Regions from separate parts of the Micromonospora sp. NPDC049204 genome, predicted to be linked through region 1. Evidence: riboswitches for the same ligand, from Rfam matches in the RefSeq annotation. Region 1 holds a riboswitch; each other region holds the start of a gene.
What was found. Region 1 has a riboswitch for cyclic di-AMP ahead of AB0A90_RS07555 (NlpC/P60 family protein). Riboswitches for the same ligand answer to the same signal wherever they lie in the genome.
Positions count from the first base shown of each region.

Region 2: linked by a shared signal. The riboswitch ahead of AB0A90_RS12785 (C39 family peptidase) and the one ahead of AB0A90_RS07555 (NlpC/P60 family protein) in region 1 are both predicted to bind cyclic di-AMP.
Region 3: linked by a shared signal. The riboswitch ahead of AB0A90_RS24225 (hypothetical protein) and the one ahead of AB0A90_RS07555 (NlpC/P60 family protein) in region 1 are both predicted to bind cyclic di-AMP.
Region 4: linked by a shared signal. The riboswitch ahead of AB0A90_RS10445 (hypothetical protein) and the one ahead of AB0A90_RS07555 (NlpC/P60 family protein) in region 1 are both predicted to bind cyclic di-AMP.

Region 1 is NZ_JBEZDC010000003.1:320,779-326,018, reverse strand. It holds gene AB0A90_RS07565 (pyridoxamine 5'-phosphate oxidase family protein) at 1-127, opposite strand, end outside; gene dcd (dCTP deaminase) at 227-805, shown strand; gene AB0A90_RS07555 (NlpC/P60 family protein) at 869-1,909, opposite strand; cyclic di-AMP (ydaO/yuaA leader) riboswitch at 1,923-2,058, opposite strand; gene AB0A90_RS07550 (N-acetylmuramoyl-L-alanine amidase) at 2,293-4,269, shown strand; gene AB0A90_RS07545 (NlpC/P60 family protein) at 4,325-5,240, opposite strand, start outside.
Region 2 is NZ_JBEZDC010000005.1:291,574-296,813, reverse strand. It holds gene AB0A90_RS12795 (acyltransferase) at 1-535, shown strand, start outside; gene AB0A90_RS12790 (hypothetical protein) at 708-1,478, shown strand; cyclic di-AMP (ydaO/yuaA leader) riboswitch at 1,762-1,903, shown strand; gene AB0A90_RS12785 (C39 family peptidase) at 2,135-2,983, shown strand; gene AB0A90_RS12780 (alpha/beta fold hydrolase) at 3,109-3,855, shown strand; gene AB0A90_RS12775 (CDP-glycerol glycerophosphotransferase family protein) at 3,878-5,240, opposite strand, start outside.
Region 3 is NZ_JBEZDC010000013.1:214,782-220,021, forward strand. It holds gene AB0A90_RS24205 (hypothetical protein) at 1-5, opposite strand, end outside; gene AB0A90_RS24210 (hypothetical protein) at 156-515, opposite strand; gene AB0A90_RS24215 (MarR family winged helix-turn-helix transcriptional regulator) at 620-955, opposite strand; gene AB0A90_RS24220 (carbonic anhydrase) at 1,181-1,903, shown strand; gene AB0A90_RS24225 (hypothetical protein) at 1,961-2,980, opposite strand; cyclic di-AMP (ydaO/yuaA leader) riboswitch at 2,985-3,115, opposite strand; gene AB0A90_RS24230 (YibE/F family protein) at 3,282-4,652, opposite strand; gene AB0A90_RS24235 (metal-sensitive transcriptional regulator) at 4,846-5,142, opposite strand; gene AB0A90_RS24240 (copper ion binding protein) at 5,238-5,240, shown strand, end outside.
Region 4 is NZ_JBEZDC010000004.1:273,364-278,603, forward strand. It holds gene AB0A90_RS10435 (SRPBCC family protein) at 1-359, shown strand, start outside; gene AB0A90_RS10440 (hypothetical protein) at 536-1,036, opposite strand; gene AB0A90_RS10445 (hypothetical protein) at 1,244-2,260, opposite strand; cyclic di-AMP (ydaO/yuaA leader) riboswitch at 2,317-2,448, opposite strand; gene AB0A90_RS10450 (cation diffusion facilitator family transporter) at 2,560-3,477, opposite strand; gene AB0A90_RS10455 (AAA family ATPase) at 3,585-5,240, opposite strand, start outside.

The DNA of each region.
Region 1 (5,240 bases):
CCCGGGGCCCGCCGTCGGCACGGACCGTGGCCAGATAGCCGAAGCCCGGCCCGTACTGCTGGAGGAGAACGCGGATCCCGTCGGCGAGTCGGGGCTCGTCGGCGGCGAATTCGGACCAGGAAGCCATGTGGGCATTCTATCGAACAAATGTACGAGCGGCGACCTCGACGCGCTGGTCACCGGCACCGAATTCGGGGGTTTTGAGGCCCGCGGCTAAGGTGGTCCGATGCTGCTCTCCGACCGCGACCTGGTCTCCGAGATCAAGGCCGGCACGCTGGGCCTGGAGCCGTTCGAGCCCACCCTGGTCCAACCTTCCAGCATCGACGTACGGCTGGACCGGCTTTTCCGGGTCTTCAACAACCACCTCTACACCCACATCGACCCGGCGATGCAGCAGGACGACCTGACGTCGGCGGTCGAGGTGCCCGACGGGGAGCCGTTCGTGCTGCACCCCGGGGAGTTCGTGCTCGCCTCGACGCTTGAGGTCATCTCGCTGGGCGACCAGCTCGCCGGCCGGCTGGAGGGCAAGAGTTCACTGGGGCGGCTCGGGCTGCTGACGCACTCCACCGCCGGCTTCATCGACCCCGGCTTCTCCGGTCACGTCACGCTCGAACTCTCGAACGTGGCGAACCTGCCCATCACTCTCTGGCCGGGCATGAAGATCGGGCAGCTCTGCATCTTCCGGCTCTCCTCGCCGGCCGAGCACCCGTACGGCTCGGCGGTCTACGGCTCGCGCTACCAGGGGCAGCGGGGGCCGACGCCCAGCCGCGCCTGGCAGCACTGGCGCACCTGGCCCACCCGCTGACCCCGTGAACGACGAGGGCCCGCCGCGACGAGTCGCGGCGGGCCCTTCGGTCAGTACCCCTGATCAGCCTGGACGGCCGTAGCTGTGGATCGGGCCGTCGTCGACCTTCTTCATCTTGACCGGTTGACCGGCCTGCGAGGCGTGCACCACCCAGCCGCCACCGACGTACATGCCGACGTGGTGGATGTCGCTGTAGTAGAAGACCAGGTCGCCGGGGCGCAGGTCGGCCTTGCTGACGTTCTTGGTGACGCGGCTCTGCGCGGCGGCGTTGTGCGGCAGGGACACCCCGGCCTTCGCCCAGGCGGCCAGCATCAGCCCGGAGCAGTCGTACGAGTTCGGACCCTCGGCACCCCAGACGTAGGGCTTGCCGATCTGCGCGCAGGCGAACTTGACCGCCGTGCCCGCGGCGCCGCCGGGATAGCTGCCGGGGCAGGGAGCTGGGCGCAACGGACCGCCGCCACCGCTGCCGTACACCTTGAGGCGCAGCTTCTGCAGCTTGTCGATCTCCTCGTTGATCTGCTTCTTCTTCGCCGCCAACTGAGCCTCGGTACGGGTCAGCTGGGTCACCATCTCGTCGAGTGGCGCCTTCTGCCTGGCCAGCTCGTCGCGCAGGTCGGCCACCTCGCGGACGTCCTGCTGCTGGTTGTGCGCGAAGCGGTCGAGCATTTCGAGCTGGCCGACCACCTCGCTGGGTGACTGGCTGCCCAGCACCGCGTTGACGGTCAGCACGTTCTCGCCCTTGTAGGCGCGTACGGCCAGGGCACTGACCTTGTCCATGGCGGCGTCGACCTGACGCTCCAGCGGGGCGATCCGGGCGGCCAGCGCCTGGGCCTGCCTGCGCTTGTTGGCGAGGTCGATGCGGGTGGCGTTGTGCTGTTCGATGACCGGTTCGAGTTTGTTCCAGTCGGCGTCGATCTGGCGTTCGATCTCGGCGACGGACGGGTCGGCGTGGGCCGCCGTGGCGCTGCCGGTCAGGACGACGGCGACGCCGGCCAGGGCGGCGAGCGCGGTGGTGAAGCGGGACCAGCGTGGGCGCGGCGCGATCGACGGCGGGCCGGCTGCTGCCGACCGCTCGGACGACGGCCGCGGGGCATGGAGTGCCACCGGGGTTCCGTACTCCTTCTTCCTGACCGCCTACCGGGTTAGCTGACGGGTTCGGGCGGGAAGTGGGCGCCCTACCGCAGGGACTGCGGATTCACCCCGGGGGACGTGGGTCCCCGGTTCGTTCGGAAACGACTCGGCGGTGTCGGACCGTTACCGCCCGGGCTGGACGGAGCTGCTATCGGGCCGACGAATGACCAGAGTAGAGACGCTTGTTACCACTCCGCAACCCGTGCGGCCGTGACACTCCGTACCGATCGGAGAGGATCACCGGCCGTAGGTGAAGAATTCTTTCCCAACGAGTCGACACATAGAAAGGTATTGACGCGGACTCCCGGACGGCGCGAGGGTGACCTCACCTTCATCCGTGAAATCTAGGGGGTTCGATGCACCATCCAACCCTGCTCCTCGGCCGGCGTGCGCTGCTCGCCGCCGCCGTGGTCGCCGCCGCGACCGCGGTCCCACCACCCGCAACCGCCGCCGCACCCACGGCCGACCGCCAGCAGCGGTACGCCGCCGCGGCGGCCGAGTACGGCGTACCGACCGACGTGCTGCTCGGCGTCTCCTACCTGGAGTCCCGCTGGGACAGCAACGCCGGCACACCCAGCACCAGTGGCGGCTACGGCCCCATGCACCTGACCGACGCCCGACACGTGACCGCCCTGCCCGTGGGCGGCCACCACGACACCGGCACCGAGGACCCGCGTGGCGACAACTCCCGCACCGCGCTGGCACCCGCGCCCCGGCCGGCCGAGGACCCGGCGCCACCCGCCGCCGCCTTGCAGACCGTGGATGCCGCCGCCGCGCTGACCGGCGCGACCCCCGACGCGCTGCGCACCGACGCCGACGTCAACATCCGGGGCGGGGCCGCGCTGCTGGCCTCGTACCAGCGGGAGTTGGGCGCGCCGGTCGGTGCCGGCACCGACCCGGCCAGCTGGTACGGCGCGGTGGCCCGCTACGCCGGCGCGGACAGCGCCGACGCCGCGGCGGCCTTCGCCGACGAGGTCTTCACCACCATCGGCAGCGGCGAGTCGCGGGTGACCGACGACGGCCAGCGGATCACGCTGCCGGCCCGGACGATCCGGCCGCAGCGATCGTGGCTGGACCGGCTGGGTCTGCGTCGGCTCGCCCGCCCGGACGGGCTGGAATGCCCCCGGACCATCTCCTGCGAGTGGATCCCGGCGCCCTACGCGGCGTTCGGCGACGGGGACTACGGCAACCACGACCTGTCCGACCGGCCCGCCCGGCAGAAGATCGAGTACATCGTCATCCACGACACCGAGGGAAGCTGGGCCACCACCCTGCGACTCGTCCAAGACCCGACCTACGTGAGCTGGCACTACACGCTGCGCTCGGTGGACGGGCACATCGCCCAGCACGTCAAGACCAAGGATGTCGCCTGGCACGCCGGCAACTGGTACGTCAACGCCAAGGCGGTCGGGCTGGAGCACGAGGGCTTCGCGGCGCAGGGCACCTGGTACACCGAGGCGATGTACCGGACCTCGGCGAAGTTGGTCCGACACCTCGCGCTGCGGCTGGGCGTCCCGCTGGACCGCCAGCACATCATCGGCCACGACAACGTGCCCGGCACCATCGCCGCGAACGTCCGTGGAATGCACTGGGACACCGGCCCGTACTGGGACTGGAACCACTACTTCGAGCTGCTGCACGCGCCCCGGTTGGACACCGGCACCCCCGCCACCGGTCTGGTCCGGATCGACCCGGACTTCGCCACCAACCAGCCGGCGTTCGTCGGCTGCGTCACCGCCGGCGTGCCGTGCGCGCCACGCGGCTCCTCGGCGGTGGTGCTGCGCTCCGCGCCGGCCGCGGACGCGCCACTGGTGAACGACGTCGCGCTCCGCCCCGACGGCACCCCGAACACCATGGAGGTGTCGGATCACGGCGCCCGCGCCTCCGCCGGCCAGACGTACGCGCTGGCCGGCCGGCAGGGCGACTGGACGGCGATCTGGTATCTCGGGCAACGCGCCTGGTTCCACAACCCGGCGTCCGCGCCCACCGCCAGCTGGACGGTCGGCCTGGTGGCCACTCCGAAGCCCGGCCGGACCACCATCCCGGTGTACGGACGGGCCTACCCGGAACAGGCGGCCTACCCGGCCGGCGTGCCCTACCAGACGATCTCGCCACTGCAGTACACCCTTGCCGCCGGGCAGCGGTACGCCGTCGGCGCGGTGCTGCCGGGCGAGTACTACCGGGCCAGCACTGTCGACGGCTCCTCGCCCGGTGACTGGACGGTGATCCGCGGCAAGAACAGGTACGCGCAGATCCAGTTCGGCCACCGCATCATGTACGTCGACCTGGCCGACGTGCAGCTCCTGCCGTCCCCGGTGGGCGCACCCCGCTGACAACGACGACGGCCCCCGGTCGGTGACCGGGGGCCGTCGTGTCGCACGGGGTGGATCAGCCAGGTCTGCGGAACCCGGCGACGGGCATCGTGTTGATGCTGGACACCTGCACCGGTTTACCGGCTCGTGGTGCGTGCACCATCTGGTTGTTACCCAGATACAGCCCGACATGACTCAGGCCCGAGTAGAAGAAGACCAGGTCACCAGGACGAGCCTCGGATCGCGGCACGGCCTTGCCCTCGTTCCACTGGTCTCCGGTGTGGTGGGTGAGGGAGATCCCGGCCGACCGGTAGGCGTACTGGGTCAGCCCCGAGCAGTCGAACGAGTTCGGGCCGGTGGCACCCCAGACGTACGGGTCGCCGACCTGCTGGCAGGCGGTTTTGATCGCCTTCTGGGCGGCCACGGCGAGCACACCGTTGATGGTCGGGCAGCCGGCGGTCTTGACCGTGGTCTTCGGCATCGACGCCTCAAGCTGCTTGATCTCGGCGTCGATCTGCTTCTTCTTGGCCGCCAGCTCGTTCTGCTGCTTGGTCTGCGTGGCGATCAGGGTGTCCAGCTTCTGCTTCTCGCCGTCGTACTTGGCCCGCACGGCGAGGACGCCCTCGACCTCCTTGCGCTCCTGCGCGGCCAGCCGGTCGAGGATGGTGAGCTGCTCGGTGAGCGTGTCCGGCTTGGCGCTGACAAGTAGTGCGCCAATGTCGTGCGACGGGCCCGAGATGTAGTAGCGGGAGGCGAGATCGCCGACCCGGTTGAGCGCCAACTCGCTCTGCAACGCCAGCGGCTCGATCTTCTTCTGCAGGTCCGCCGACTTCTGCCGATTGACCTTCAGCTGCGCCCTGACCTTGTTGTACTGCTCGATAGTGGGCTCCAACTGCTCCCACTTCTTGTCGATCTGCGCCTCAATCTCGTCGACCGTGGGCGCGGCGTGCACCGGGGCGGCAAGCAGGCCCGCGCCGACCACCGCGGCGGCG
Region 2 (5,240 bases), on a different contig from region 1:
GCGCCGGGGTCTCTGGCGTGGCCCCGGGCTGACCTGGGCCAGCGTCATCTTCGTGGGCGTCTGGGCAGCGGCCGCGCAGTGGATTCCCGCGGAGTTGTGGACCACGCTGCTCGCGGTCGCGTACCTGTTGGTGATCACCGCCGCCGCGGACGCGGACGTGCGGGACCGGCGGTCGCCGTGGCGGTCGCGGCCGCTGGTCTGGCTCGGTGAGGTCTCCTTCGCCTTCTACCTGGTCCACGTGCTGGTGATGACGAGCGTGCTGCGCTTCACCGGCGACTGGGGGATCGGCTTCGAGGGGTGGCGCGGGCCGGCCGTGGTGCTCGGCTTCCTGCTGGTGACCCTGCTCCTCGCCGCGCTGCTGCATCGCTACGTCGAAACCCCGATGATGCGCCGGCTCGCGCCGCGCCGCCCGGCCCGATCGGCGTCCGTCCCCGGACAACGCACGGCCGGAACCCGGGCCACCGGCGACGTCGCCCCCGACACCGGCGGACCCGACCAGACCGACAGTCGATCAACGTACGCGGACACCCGCTGACACCGTCCACCCTGGTCAGGGGGCTCGGCGCGGCGCGCCTCGACACGCCCGCGGTCGATGCGCCCAGGTCGGCACGACGGTAGCGTGGGGACGTGGCTTCCGGTCGCGCTCACCGTGGCCAGGTGGCCGACGGGGCTCCCCATCGCTCTGCTTCCTCAGCGAGGTGCCGACCATGGAGACCACCGTCTTCTACCAGTTCGTAACCGAGGTACCGCAGGCCGCTGCCATCTGGTCGGCCCTGTTCCTGCTGGCGCTCGGCGTGCTCGCCGTGCTTGTCGCCCGGCCCGAAGAGGACCGGCCCACCGCCGACCCGTCCCCGGCCGTGCCGACCGCGCGTGAGGTGGCGGCGGCCGCGATCGTCGACCGGCGCCGGTACGCCGAGGAGGTGGCCGTCGCGGCGGCCGGCGCGGCCCGGACGGCCCAGCGGCGACGCGATGCCTGGCTGGCCAGTCAGGAGCAGGCCGAACGCGCCTGGGCGCGCTACGACGAGGCGGACACCGCCGCGCGCCGCTTCGCGGGGTCCGGGGCGCTGCCCAGCCCGGCCACGCCCCGCACCCCCGCCGAGTACGCCGCCCGGGAGCGCTACCTGCACCGCGCGGCCACGGCGGCGTACTGGCGGGGCGACCTGAGCATGGCGCAGCTCAGCGACGTGTTCGGGCACCGGCACGGCTGGGATCCCCGGCGGCACCCGGTCGAGCAGGAAGCGCTGCTCAGCCGGTCGATCCGGGACGCGAGACGGGCCGACCACCAGGCCGCCGCCAGCGCGGAGCGGGCCGCCTGGCGGGCTGCGGAACTGGCCGCCGAGTCGGCGCGCACCCTTGCCGAGGAGGCGTGCGCGGCAACGGCCCGGCTGCGGCCGAGTCGGGCACCCGCCCGCCGGCTGGTGCGCGGGGCGGCCCGTCCCGCCGTGGTGGCACGCTGGCGCCCGGCCCGCGCGGGTTGAGCCCGATCTGTTGTGTGAGCCCGGTCACGGAATGTGGAATCGGGCGTCCGGCACGTTCGGCGCGATTGTTCCCGGGATTCTGACCGCAGTTTCGGCGACCTGTCCGGTTGTCGCCCACAGGCGTCACCGTAACCGCTTGTCCCATCGAGTCACATCAGCGGCAGAACGCGCAGAAATTGTCGCGCCGATTCGGGTTTACGCAGGTGAACCTGGCTTGGCATGGTGTGAACGGGCCAGTAGTGTCGTCCCGTCCGGTGCGGTAACCGATCGCAACAGGCGACGCCGCGCCGACCCGCTCAATCGTCATGAACGAACCGGGGACCCATCAGTACGTCCGGGGTGAATCCGCGAGCCACGGCCCGCGGTAGGGCGATCTTCCCGCCCGAATCCGTCAGCTAACCCGGTAGGCGGTGTCGGAAGGAGTTCCATCCTCGTGCAGCACCTCTCCACCCCTCGGCTGTTCCCTCGCCTCCACGGCACAGCGGTGCCCCCGCTCATCCGTCCAGTGACGGTGAGCTGACCCCCCGGGTCATCGCCTCACCGCCCGGCCACGCCGGGCGTTCCCCTGAGCGGTTCACCACCCGCGGACCACCGTCCGCGCGATGGCGCCTGCCCGGATACCGGTCCGGCCCCGGTGTGCCGCTCTCCCCCCGACCGTGGAGGACCCCGTGAAGCACACCATGCAGCGTCAGCTCCGCCGCCTCGCGACCGAGCGCCCGTACCAGATCGTCGCCGCCTCCGCCGCGGCCCTCGTGCTCGCCGCCACCACCGGCACCCTGCTCGCCACCGCCGACGACGCGCCGGCCGGCCAGCGCACCGCGACCACTGTCGCCGAGATGCGCACCGACGTCGCCGCCTCCCGGGGCGAGGTGCGGGACGCGTCTCCGTCGGCGAGCGCCGCGCCGAGCAGCGCCGCCCCGGCCACCAGCGCCGCGGCGCCCGCCGCCAAGGCCAGCAGCAACCCGGACCTGACCCGGAAGCCGGAGCGGCCGAAGCCGCCCGCGACAAAGGTGCTCGACTACGAGTACGAGGCGCAGAACACGTACTACAACTGCGGCCCGGCGGCCACCCGCAACGCGCTCAGCGCCACCGGGATCGACCGGACCCAGGAGGAACTCGGCGCCGAACTGGGCACCACCGAGATGGGCACCAACTCGGCCGAGGACACCACCCGGGTGCTCAACGCCGAGGTGAAGGGCTCCCCGTACCGGACCCGGATGTTCGTCGGCGCGCCCAGCCCGGCGCAGATGGACCGCCTCCAGGCCGACGTCGTCAAGGCCATCACCGACGGCCGCGGCGTGGTCGCCAACGTCGTCGGGGACGCCACCGACACCGACGGCTCCTGGCACTCCTACGGCGGCGGCCACTACATCGCCGTCGTGGGTTACAAGGACAACGGCCGCACGGTACGTATCGCCGACTCGGCGAACCCGGCCGACCCGTCGTACTGGGTCACCACCATCGACCTGGCCAACTGGATCGCCAGCCGGGGCTACTCCGCCTGACCCGGCACGCTGACCGCCACGGGCGCCGTCCCTCACGAGGGGCCGGCGCCCGTCGCGTCCTCCACGGCGGTACGCCCCCGTCGACGACTCTCGTCCCTGGCCGTGAACCGTGGGAGACTGCGGCCGTGGTGGATGAATCGGGTGGTCACGCCGGTCGACGGCCGGTCCTGCTGCTGTTGCACGGCCTGGGGGCCACCGGTGACGTGTGGTTGCCCTGGGCGCCGTACCTGGAGCAACACTGGCCCGGCCGGTGGCTGGCACCGGACCTCGCGGGCCACGGCTGGGCGTCGCCGCTGCCGTCGTACTCCTTCGCCGGCTTCGCCGAGCGGATCGCGCCGGCCCTCGCCCCCGACGACCGGCTCGTCGTGCTCGGGCACTCGCTGGGTGGCGTGGTGGGCCTCGCGTTGGCCGCGCGCGACGCCGGTATGCCGGTGGACGCGGTGGTCGGCTTGGGGATCAAGGCGCTCTGGTCGCCCGCCGAACTGGAACGGGCCGCCGAACTGGCCGCCCGCCCGGTGAGCTGGTTCGCCAGCCGTACCGAGGCGGCCCGCCGCTACCTGCGCGTCTCCGGGCTGGCCGGCCTGCTCCCGCCGGACCACCCGGTGGTGGACGCCGGCCTCCGTCAGGTCGACGGCCGGTGGCGGCTCGCCATGGATCCGAACGCCTTCGCCGTCGGCGAGCCCGACCTGACCGGACTGCTGACGGCGACCGACGTACCGGTGCTGCTGGCGCGCGGCGAGCACGACCCGATGGTCACCGACGCGCAGCTCAAGGAGTACGGCGTGCCGGTCGCCACGCTGCCCGGTCTCGGGCACAACGCGCACGTGGAGAACCCGGCGGCCGTGCTGGCGCTGCTCGACGCGTACCGCTGAGGGTTTGGGCCGTCAGCCCGGGTCAGGCGAGGGGGGAGAGCTGCGGCGAGCGTTCGGCCGCGGGGTCCTCCGACGCCGTCAGCTCCCGGCGCGCGGCGGTCAGGAACGCCTCGGCGTACGACGTGGCGGGGAAGTCACCCAGGTAACGCCGGCGGGTGGCCCAGCGCTCCGCGGCCAGCGGGTCGGTGTCCAGCAGCGCGGTCAACACCTCGTCCACGTTGGACAGATCGCGGCGCAGCACGTAACCCGACGCGGCCAGCGGGAACCGCTCGGTGAACCGGTCGCCCTCGTCGCCCATGTCGGTGACCGCGTACGGCTTGCTGGAGTAGAGGTAGTCCGAGATCACCCCGGACACGTCGGAGATCAGCGCGTCGGACCGGTTCACGCACTCGGTCAGGCTCAGCTCGCGGGCCGTCGCACCGACGACGTGCTGGCGTCCGCTGCGGGCACGATCGGCGACGAGCATCTCGGTCAGCCGGCCCAACTGCCGTGCCGAGGCCGGGTTCTGCGCCGTGTACGGGTGGGACCGCAGGATCACCGTCGCGCCGCGCTCCAGCAGCCGCCGCAGCAGCCCCTCGGCGACCGGCAGCGAGCAGTAGTCGGCGTCGGCGTGGTGCCCGGTCCAGGTCGGGGTGTAGAGCACGGTCGGCGTCGTCAACCCCCGGGCCGGCTCGGGGCGTACCTCGATCGACTCCACCTGCGGGCGGCCCACCACCACGAACTTGTCCGCCGGGATCCGCACCCCGGCGCGGGCGTACCTGTCGATCGCCGCCGGGCCGGCCACGAAGATCCGGTCGAAGATCCCGGACACCGGGTTGGCGCTCGGCGCCTTGTCGCTGTCGCCGTGGTGCAACTGGACGTGGGTGAGCTGGGTGAAGCGGATGCAGTGGCTGTTCTTCGCGCCGTGGTTGACGTAGAACGCCGCCCGCAGGCTCGGCACCAGCGCCTCGTCCATGGCCCGCAGGGTGGGGCAGTAGACCACCGGCGCGTCGGTGGCCGCGGCGATCGGGGCCAGGAACTCCGGCTCGCGCAGCACGACCAGGAACGGCCGGCCGATTCGCTCCAGGTACGGCAGCCACATGGTGACCTGGTATTCCGAGCCGGGCGGCGCGGAGAAGTAGAGCAGGAACTCCGGTTGGTGCCGGCGCAGTGCCCGGGCCGCCGGCCCGCCGCCGGCTCCCGGCCGGAACCGCCGCCGGGCCAGGTCCAGGGCGACCACTCCGGTGCCCGCGGCGACCAGCAGGCTGGCGGCCAACGCCACGCCGGCCGGCAGGGTGAGCGCGGCGGCGAGCGCCAGGACGGCGAGCAGCCCGAGCAGGGCGGTGCCGAGCCGGTCGGCGATCAGTGGCGTCCAGGCCCGGACCGGCAGGTTGGCCGTGCGGATC
Region 3 (5,240 bases), on a different contig from region 1:
TGCATGATCAGCACCTCGCGGTCGAAGGCGGGTATCGACGGGTGGCAGGAGGAGCCCGACGGCAGCGGGCGACGGGTCATCCCGTCGGGGCGACTCAGCTGCTGCGACGGACTACCCGGGGCCGGGCAAGGCCCCCGGGGATCACCGGGCCAGGCTCAGCGGACGGGTGGACCGCGTCGCGCGGGGGTGCCACGGCCGGGATCGATGGCCGGGGCCTGACCCCGGCTCTCCGCGATCGGCGAGGTCAGCGCGGTGGTGCCCGCCGGGTCAGCCGGCCGGGCGGCAGCGGGCTGGGCCGTCCGCTCGGTGGCCGGCGCGGCATCGGGACGGACACTCGCCACCCGGCTGCTCACGGCACTGGGCCGTAGCTGCGTCGAGGCGGGCGGTGGGGTCGCGGCGAGGGCGCCGCCCAGGCCGACCGCGAGCACCAGCGCGGTGATCGCCAGTCGGGTCAGCTCACGCAGTGACCGCAGCACAGCCCAACGGGCCGGGCGGATCAACACTGCGGACGACACCCGACCAACCTAACGCCTGCTCTGCCGTGGCGCAGCACGGCGATGGCCCGGGTCGGCGTGACCGCCACCACCATGTGCACTGTGGAGGGTGGGTGTCGCGTGGGTCAGACCTCGGGGGCGACCTCCGTGGTGGGCGTTTCGGCGAACAGCGCGAGCAGGTCACCGACCTGGCGGTCGGCCTCGGCGGGGTGCCGGAACCGACCGGCCGGGTTGAGGGTGTACTCGTTGCGCCGTCCGACGCGGGTGCGGTGCAGGTAACCCTCCGCCTCCAGGTCGGCGACGATCGCCTGCGCGGCCCGTTCGGTCACCCCGACCTCCGCAGCGACGTCGCGTAGCCGGGCGGTGGGGTCGCGGGCGATGGCCAGCAGCACGTGCCCGTGGTTGGTGAGGAACGTCCAGTTCCGCCCGCCGCCGGTGGCACCCGTCGCCGTGCTCCCCATCGTGTGACCGCCTCTCCGGGCGTCCGCCCTGCCCCCGGGAGTCTCGCCCGTCGTGCGTCCGGTGCGGCACCCAGGGGTCGAACCGGTGTCAACGTATGAAATCTAAATCACGCATACCTTGACGCATCTTACGGTGCGTGTGACGGTGGAGCCCGAGCCAGCGCCGCCGCCGGCCCGCTGATAAGCCCTCTGACCAGGTCAGACGCATGAAGACGAGGTGCGGGGATGAGTCGTCCTGGAACTCCCGGCGGCCAGCCGGGTTCGCAGCGGATCGCCGACCAGGCGTCCGCACCCACCGAGCCGGCCCGGGCGTACGCCGAGCTGACCGCCGGCAACCAGCGCTTCGTCAGCGGGGTCCCGCGCCACCCCAACCAGGACGCCGGGCGCCGGTCCGCCGTGGCCGACGGGCAGCATCCGTTCGCGGTGATCGTCGGCTGCTCCGACTCCCGGCTGGCCGCCGAGATCATCTTCGACCGGGGGCTGGGTGACCTGTTCGTGGTCCGCACGGCCGGGCACACGGCCGGTCCGGAGGTCCTCGGCAGCGTGGAGTACGCGGTGACCGTCCTCGGCACCCCGCTGGTGGTGGTGCTCGGCCACGACTCGTGCGGGGCGGTGCAGGCGGCGCGGGAGACCGTCGCGACCGGCACCCAGCCCCCCGGGCACCTGGGCGCGGTCGTCGATGCCGTGCTGCCCAGCCTGCGCCGGGCCGAGACCGAGGGCGTGGACGACATCGACGGGATCGTCGACATCCACATCGCGCAGACCGTCGAGGCGCTGCTCGGGCAGTCGCCCGTGCTGGCCGCCGAGGTGGCGCAGGGGCGGTGCGCGGTGGTGGGTGTGTCGTACCGGCTCGCCGCCGGGGTGGTGCGCCCGGTGGCCGCCGTGCCGGCCGGCTTCGCGGCGCTCGGCGTGCCGACCGCGTCAGCCGAACCGGTCGCGGCCGCCTGACGCGTCGAGGGCCGCCCCGCGCGACGCGGAACGGCCCTCGACGAAGGATGCTGCGGGTCAGAGCATCGACATGTGCACGTGGTCGGTGTGGTTCGACGGCCCGCTGTACGACTTCCAGCCGGTCGCCGGGAACCAGATCTGCCGGTTCCAGATCACGTAGTAGATGCCGAGCCGGTCCGCGTTGCGGATGAGGAACGCGGCGACGTTGTTGCCGTACGTCCGGGTGTCCTCGTTGTGCCAGGGTGAGAAGCCGCTCTTCTGGAGCGACCAGTCGCAGGCGCGGCCCTTCGGGTGCTCGTACGGTCCACCATTGCGGTGACAGCCGACGAACCGGGTGAAGCCGGCCCGCCTGACCTCCTTGTACGCGTGCAGTGTGCGCGGCGTGACGCAGCCGGACGTGGTGGGGTCCTTCTCGCTACAGGACTGCGCCTTCCAGTCGCCGTCGGCGGTGCGACCCGGGCCGATCTTGGCGACCGGCGAGGTGGCGTCCACCAGGCCGCCGGTGAAGCCCTTGCCGCCGACCAGGGCGAGCGCCTTGTCGGCCTCGCTCTTGCGCTTGGCCATCACGGCGGTCTGCTTCTGCTGCTCGCGGACCTCGGTGTCGAGGAGCAGTTTGGCCTGCTCGGCACGGGCCTTCACCGCGTTGACCTCGGCGAGCTTGTTCTCGTTCACCATGTTGATCTCGTCGAGCATCGCGGCGCGCTGCACGAACGTGTCCGGGGCGTTGCTCTCGAGCAGCATCGCCAGCGCACCGATCCGACCGGTCCGGTACGACTGGGAGGCGATCTGCCCGACCTGTGGCGCCAGCGCGTCCAGGTCGGCCTTGGCCCGGTCCACCTCCAGCGCCAACTCCAACTGCCGTTTCTTGGACTTGTCCAGTTTGGACTTGGCGGCGGAGTAGTCGCGGTTCACCTGCTCGATGACGTCGTTGAGCAGCTTGGGCTCGTCGTCCTCCTCGTGCCCGGACGGTGTGGGGGTCGTCGGGGCGGCGTGGGCCGGGAGGGGGCCGGCGAGCACGGTCAGTGCGGCGATCACGGCCACCACGGGTGTCAGCCAGCGGCGTAGGGGTGCCGTCACAATGTTCCCTTCCGTCGACCGCCGACCGGGTTAGCTGACGGGTTCGGGGCGGAAGTGGCCCCTACCGCTGACGCGGATTCACCCCACACACCTGGGTCCCCGGCTCGCCGGTTGGCGATTGGGCGGTGGCACCGCAGGCGCCGCTTCGCGCCTTCATCGGTAACCGGCAGCGAGGTTACCCGAGAGTCGACTGGGTGAGCTACGCCTGGATGCCGACCAAAAGTGTCATTTCGCCATAGCGTTGGGTGACCAGTGACGCGGTTCTCAGGGGGGAGGCCCGATCTGGTCACGCTGAGGAGTGTCACCATGCCGTATCCGTGCTCCTGTTCGACTCCGGCCACCCGTCGGTGGCGGTGGATGGGGGCGGGGTCCGCGTCTGGTCCGGCTCGTCGGGTCGAGAGGTGCGCGGTGAGCTGAGGGCGGCCAGCGCCTCCGCCCGGTCGGCCTGGGGGCGCGGCCGAGCGACCTCGGCGGGCGGCGTGGTCTCGGTGCGCCCGGCGGCGGTCACGATCGCGGCCAGCCCGGTGGTCAGTGGCACGGCGGCGATCAGCCCGAGGGTGGCGACCGCGCTACGGACGATCTCCTGCGCGAGGAACTCGCTGGTGAGCAACTGCCCGATCGGCCGCGCGTCGGCGGTGAGCAGGAGCAGCAGGGGCAGCGACGCGCCCGCGTACGCCAGCACGATGGTGTTGACAGTGGAGGCGATGTGCGCCCGGCCGACGCGGGTCGCCGCGCGGTACAGCTGCAAGCGGGTCAGCCCGGGATTGGCGTTCGACAGCTCGGTGACGGTGGCCGCCTGGGTGACCGTCACGTCGTCGAGCACCCCGAGCGAACCGATGATGATCCCGGCGAGCAGCAGGCCGTGCAGGTCCACGTCACCCTGGAACATCGACAGTGTCGTGGCGTCCTCACTGCCGAAGCCGGTGAGGTGGGTCGCCGCGGTGGCGACGGTGGCGAGCGCGCCGGTCAGCACCAGGCTGCCCAGGGTGCCGAGCACCGCGACCGAGGTCTGCGCGGTGACGCCGTGGGTCAGATAGAGCACCACGAACATGATCAGGGCGGCACCGACCACCGCCACCAGCAGCGGTGACCGGCCGGCGCCGATGCCCGGCAGCACGAAGGTGAGCAGGATGGCGAAGCTGGCCGCCAACCCGGCGAGCGCGGCCAACCCCCGCCACCGGCCGAACGCGACGATCGCGGCGGCGAAGACCACCGCCAGCCACACCAGCGGGGTGCCGCGCTGATGCTCGGCGATGTTCCAGTTGCTGACCGTGGGATCGGTCGGATCGGTCAACTCGACCAGGATGATCTCGTCGCCGACGTCGACACGTGGCGCGCCCGGCCCGTCGGGCACCGGTGTCTGCACCTGCTGGCCGGCGGCGGGCCCCTCGTCCACGCGGACGTCGACAGTGCCGCACGGCCCGGTGCCGACTCTGGGTGTGCCCTCGGGGCTCTCCGGCAGCGGCGGGCACGGCTCGGTCACCACCCGCGTCACCGTGCCGGCGTAGCGCGGCACGTCCGCTCCGCCGTCGGTCTGCGGTGCTCCTCCGCGCGGCCAGAGCAGCGCCGCGGCGACCACGGTGGCGACGAAGAGGGGCACCACGGTCATGACGAGGATCCGTCGCACCCGGGGTGGGGCGGACGGAGTGGGACGGGCGTGGTCGGAACCCAAGTCGAGACTCCCAACGATCCGGTGCGGGATACGTGTCAGCGCGCCGCGCGGTTCAGTGTCCTCGCCGAAAGGCGGCGCGAGGCGCGGCGGATCGCGGACCGACGACCACGCGATCACGGACGGTCAGTGCCCGGCCCCGGTTGCCCGGAAACCGACCCCGCGCCCGCGGGTGCCGGCACCCGCGGGCGTGTCGTCAACCGCGCTTCATCAGCCGGCCGACCGCCGCCATCATCTCGGTGGCCATCTCGTCGGCCCGACCTTCGGCGGCCCCCTCGTGCATGCAGTGCCGGGCGTGCCCGTCGAGCAGCCCCAGCGCCACCTTGTCCAGGGCGGCCTGGATCGCGGAGATCTGGGTGAGCACGTCGATGCAGTAGCGGTCGTCGTCGACCATCTTCTCGATGCCGCGGACCTGACCCTCGACTCGGCGGAGGCGCGCGAGCAGCTGGTCCTTGCTGGCGGTGTACCCGCGGATCGGAGTGGGTGCGCTCATGCCGACCAGGATAGCCTACCCCTGGGGGGTATGGTACGGTGCAGTCCGGTGGTGATACCCCCACCGGGTACCGGTACGGCGAAGGAGACGATCCGATG
Region 4 (5,240 bases), on a different contig from region 1:
TCGTCCAGGTCCGCCAACTGCCGCCCCGACCCGGCGCCCGGGCCAGCTACACGATCAACGACAGGCTGGTGGCCGGCCCACTGCGCTTCCGGACCACGTACCACGCGGACGTGCTGATCAGCGAGCACGACGAGATCGTCACGGTGGCCCGCCAGTGGCCCGCCACCACGGTGCGCAACCACACGCGACTGCGCGCCGAGCCGGAGGGTCTGGTCCGGATCGACGTCGAGATCACCCTGACCGCGCCGACGCCGCTGTTCCGGTACGCGTTCCGCCAGGCGCGGGCCGCTCACCTCGCCCTCGCCGCCCGCCTCGGCCCGGCCCTCGACCGCGCCGGTGACCCACCACCCCCAGCCTGACCCGCCCCCGCCCCCGCCCCCCGCCCCGCCGGCCTGGCCCCTCCACGCCGCCGTCCCGCCTCATGATCGTGCTCGATCCAGGATCTAGTGGCCTGCGGGCGTCGGGAGGCCACTACATCCTGGTTTTAGCGCGATCTTGGCGGCGCGATCCCGGCAGCCCGGTCGTGGTGGCGCGGTCACGGGTTGCGGCCGTGGCCTGCCAGGGCGGGTCGGGCGGCGGGACGTCGGCCCCACGGCTTGTACGTGGACAGCACCGTCGCGATGATCATCAAGGTCGTCGACACCGCCGGCGCGATGACCAGGTCCACGCGGTCCCGGGCGGGGAGGGCGGCGCCCACCGCACCGGCGTGCCGCAGATTCGGCGTGAGCAGGAACAACACCAGCCCGACCATCACCGTGGTGAGCACGAGCTTGGCCAGCACCCAGCGATGGCGCCACAGCCCCCACGGGGTGAGTAGCGCGCTGGCGACCCCGATCAGCCAGACCAGGACGCTCAGCGGCGCGAACAGCACCGTGCCGACCAGCGCCGTGACCGGGTAGACCACCGCCGGGTCGGCGCCCCGCTGCACGGCGATGCCGAGGGTGAGGAGCACCAGGTCGGCGCCGAGCCAGCCGAGCGAGGTGACCAGGTGCAGGGTGAGGAGCCCCTTGCGGGCGGTGGGTGGGATCCGACGCATACCGCGATGCTGCCCGCCGACCCGCGCCGGGTCGTCCGACCGCCGACGACATCCGGGGTACGCCCGGCGACGTACCCCGGCCCGGCGACACCATCCTGATCAACACGACAATCGCCGACTCCGGGGTATCCCGTCGTCCGGACACCCCGGAGTCGGCGACTGCGAGTGGATCACCCCCGGACCGGTCCGGGGGAGCCGTCGGGTGGGTCAGTAGACCGACAGGTGTACGTGGTTGGTGTGGTCGGTGGAGGGGGTGCCGCTCGCGCCGCTGTACGACTTCCACCCGCTGCTGGGCAGCCAGATCTGCCGGTACCAGATCACGTACAGCACGGCGAGCCGGTCGGCGTTGCGGATGAAGTACGCGGCCAGGTTGTTGCCGTACGTCTTGTCGCCGCCGGTGGCGTTGCCGCCGAAGCCGCTCGCCTGGGCGGCGAAGTCGCAGGCCCGGCCCTTGGGATGTTCACCGGAGCCGCTGGGGCGGTGACAGGAGACGTACCGGGTGAAGCCGGCGGCCTTGGCCTGGTTGAGCGCGTGCAGGGTGCGCGGGGTGATGCAGCCGTTGGCGGGGGTGGGGTCGTTGACGCTGCACGACTCGGATGGCCAGGAGCCGTCGGAGTTGCGGGGTGCCGCCTTCGCGTTGGCGGTGGAGGTGCCCCGGTTGGAGCCGCTGTCGGCGGTGGGCTGCGGCTTGGGGGTGTTGGCCACGGTCAGGGCCCGTTCGGCCTGGTCCTTGCGCTTGGCCATCACCGCGACCTGCTTGCGCTGTTCGGTGATCTCGCCGTTCAGGGCGGTCCGGGTGCGGTTGGCCTGGTCCTTGGTGGCGAGCAGATCGCGCAGCACTCGGTCCTCGTTGGCGGCCACCGCCTCCAGGGCGGCGGCCCGGTCCATGAAGCCCTCCGGGCTGTTGCTGTTGAGTAGCGCCGACACCGCGCCGAGCCGGCCGGTGCGGTACGCCACGCCGGCGATCTGACCGACCTTGCCGTCGCGCTGGGCCAGCTCGACCTCGATGGTCTTCAGTTGGGTGGCGAGTTGCTGCTGCCGCTGCACGGAGGTGTCCAGAGCGCGCTTCGCGTCCAGGTAGCCCTTGCTGGCTGCCTCGAGTTGGGCGCGGAGCGAGGGGGTGCCGCCCTCCTCGTCGGAGTCGGGTGCGGCTGCGGCCCGCAGGCCGGTCGGGGGAGCGGCCGAGGCGGTGCCGGCCGGGATCGCGACGCCGAGGGCGAACATCGCGACGATCAGGGCCGCCAGTCGGGCGGCGGGTGGTCGTGCTGGTGCCACTGCGCATGTCCTTCCGTCAGCCGCCGACCGGGTTAGCTGACGGGTTCGGGACGGAAGATCCCTACCGCTGACGCGGATGCACCCCAGGAACGTGGTTCCCCGGTTCGCCCGGTTGGGCGATTAGGCGGCGGCCGCCACCGGCGCCTGGAGGGCGCCGCCTGGTGGAGGCCGGGACCGAGCCTACCGGTGCGGGTGGGGCGGCTGCAGCCGATGTGACGGACGGTGCGTACGTCGTCACGAGAAAAGTGTCACCACTCGATCGAGCCGCAGGCTCCGGAGGCGGCGCCGGGCTCGATCTGCAACGTCGCGTGTTCGATCCGGAAGTCGTCGTGCAGGGCGGTACGCGCTGCGGTGAGCACCGCGCCGACCTCGGCGCCGGGTGCCATGGTCAGGTGCGCGGAGGCCACGTCCATGCCGGAGGTGAGCGTCCAGACGTGCAGGTCGTGCACCTCGACCACCCCGGGGACCGCGGCCAGCCGGTCGTGCACGGCGGTCACCTGGAGGTGCTCCGGGGCGGCCTGCACCAGGATGCGGACGGCGGCCCGTGCCAGCCGCCAGGTGCGCGGCAGGATGAACACGCCGATGGCGACGGCGACCAGTGGGTCGGCCCACCACCAGTCGGTGACGGAGATGAGGAGCGCCGCGCCGATCACGCCGAGTGAGCCCAGCAGGTCGCCGAGCACCTCCAGGTAGGCGCCCTGGATGTTGATGCTCTCCCGGGCTCCGGCGCGGAGCAGGGCGAAGGCGGCGATGTTGGCGAGCAGGCCGAGCACGGCCACCACGAGCATCGGGCCGGCGACGACCTCGTGCGGGTCGCCGAAGCGGCGGATCGCGGTGATCAACACGTAGATCGCGACGCCGGAGAGCAGAACGGCGTTGGCCAGCGCGGCGAGGACCTCGAGTCGGTAGAGCCCGAAGGTGCGCTGGGGGTCGATGGTGGCCCGGCGGGTCGCGGTGATCGCGGCGAGCGCCATCCCGATGCCGAGCACGTCGGTGAACATGTGTCCGGCGTCGGAGAGCAGGGCGAGTGAACCGGTGTGCAGGGCGGTCACCGCCTCGACCACCATCAGGGCGGCGAGCAGCCCGAATGCCGCCCAGAGTCGACCCCTGTGCTGGTGTGCGGCATTGGCGACCGACCCATGGTGGTGGTCATGACCTGCGCCCACGAGATCCACCTTCCGCCGCCGGTTGGGGCCCGGTCAAATGTATGCTCACATCGCTATGTATGCAAGTGTGGCGTGGACCGCTGGTCCGCCGGGCGAGACGCGCCGGATCAGCCGGTTGGATCGATGGTGGTGAGCCGTTGCGTGGCCCGGGAGAGCGCCACGTACAGGGTGCGTACCCCCGCACCCGGATCCGCCCGGATCTCGCTCGGGGCGACGAGCACGACCCCGTCGTACTCCATGCCCTTGGCCTCCAGGCTGGTCACCACCTGTAGGCGCGGCGCGTCGAGCGCGTCGAGCCAACCGGCGACCTCGTCGCGGCGGGGGACCGGCGTGATCACCCCGACCGTGCCCTCCACCTCGGCCAGCAGCCCGGCGGCCGCCTTCACGACGGCGGTCTCCAACCCGCTCGCGGGCACCACCAGCTCGACCGGATCGACCCCGGTGGAGCGCACCGCGGTCGGCAGCGGCAGGTCGGGGTAGAGCCGGCGGATCTCCGCCGCCGCCACCGCGAAGATCTCCGACGAGTTGCGGTAGTTGGTGGTGAGCGTGAAATCGTGCCGCTTACGCCGGCCCAGCGCCTGGTCCCGGGCCCGGGTCAGCTCCTCCGGATCGCCGGTCCACGCGGTCTGCGCGGGGTCACCCACCACCGTCCAGGAGGCCAGGCTGCCGCGCCGTCCGACCATCCGCCACTGCATCGGCGAGACGTCCTGTGCCTCGTCCACCACCACGTGCGCGTAGTCCCGGTAGTCCTCCGGACGCTCCCGGGCCGCCGCCCGGGCCGCCCGCTGCCGCTCGCTCGCGGTGGTCAGCTCGCGTACGCCGCCAGCGAGCTGGAACGGGTCGCGGCGGGCCTTGGCCGGCTGCGCCGGCTTGCCGAGCAGGGCGTCCAACTCGTCGAGCAGCGCGATGTCGGCGATCGTCAGCCCATCGGATTCCAGGCTCCGGTACGCGGCGCCGAGCAGCCGGATCTCCGCGGAGGAGAGGATCCCGCCCGCGTACCGGCGCAGCCGCTCCGGCCGGGCCAGCCAGCCGAGCACGTGCCGGGGGTGCAGCCGGGGCCACCACGCCTTGAGAAACTCGCGGAACTCGGCCCGGTCGGCGATCTCCGCCTCGAAGGTCCGCTGGTCCGGCAGGCGAACGCCCACCTCGCGGGCCTGCGCCCAGAGCGCGGCGAACACCCCGTCGAAGCCGGCCCGGCGCACCTCGTTGCGACGGGCGCCGCGGTGCAGCGCGCGGTCCCGGATCCGGTCCAGCGCGGCCCGGTCCAGCCGCAGCAGCGTGCCCCGGTAGAGCAGCCGCAGCTCACCCGGGCCGTCCGGAACCGCGTCCCGGACCGCGCGTTCCAGCACCCGACGCATCCGCAGCGAGCCCTTCACCGCCGCCACCTCGGGCGGGTCGGTGCGGGTGGCGGTCATCCCCGGAAACAGAGTGCCCAGCGAGTGCAGGGTGGCGGTGTCCTCGCCGAGCGAGGGCAGCACCGAGGCGATGTACTCGACGAAGACCCCCGACGGGCCGACCACCAGGATCCCGCCCCCGGCGTAGCGGCTGCGCTCGGAATAGAGCAGGAACGCCGCCCGGTGCAGGGCGACCGCGGTCTTGCCGGTGCCCGGGCCGCCCGCGACGATCGTCACCCCGGAGCCGGGAGAACGGATCGCCTCGTCCTGCTCTCGCTGGATTGTCGCCACGATGTCGCGCATGCCCCGGCCGGTCGCCTTGGACAGGGTGGCCAGCAGGGCGCCGTCGCCGACGACCGTCATCCCCTC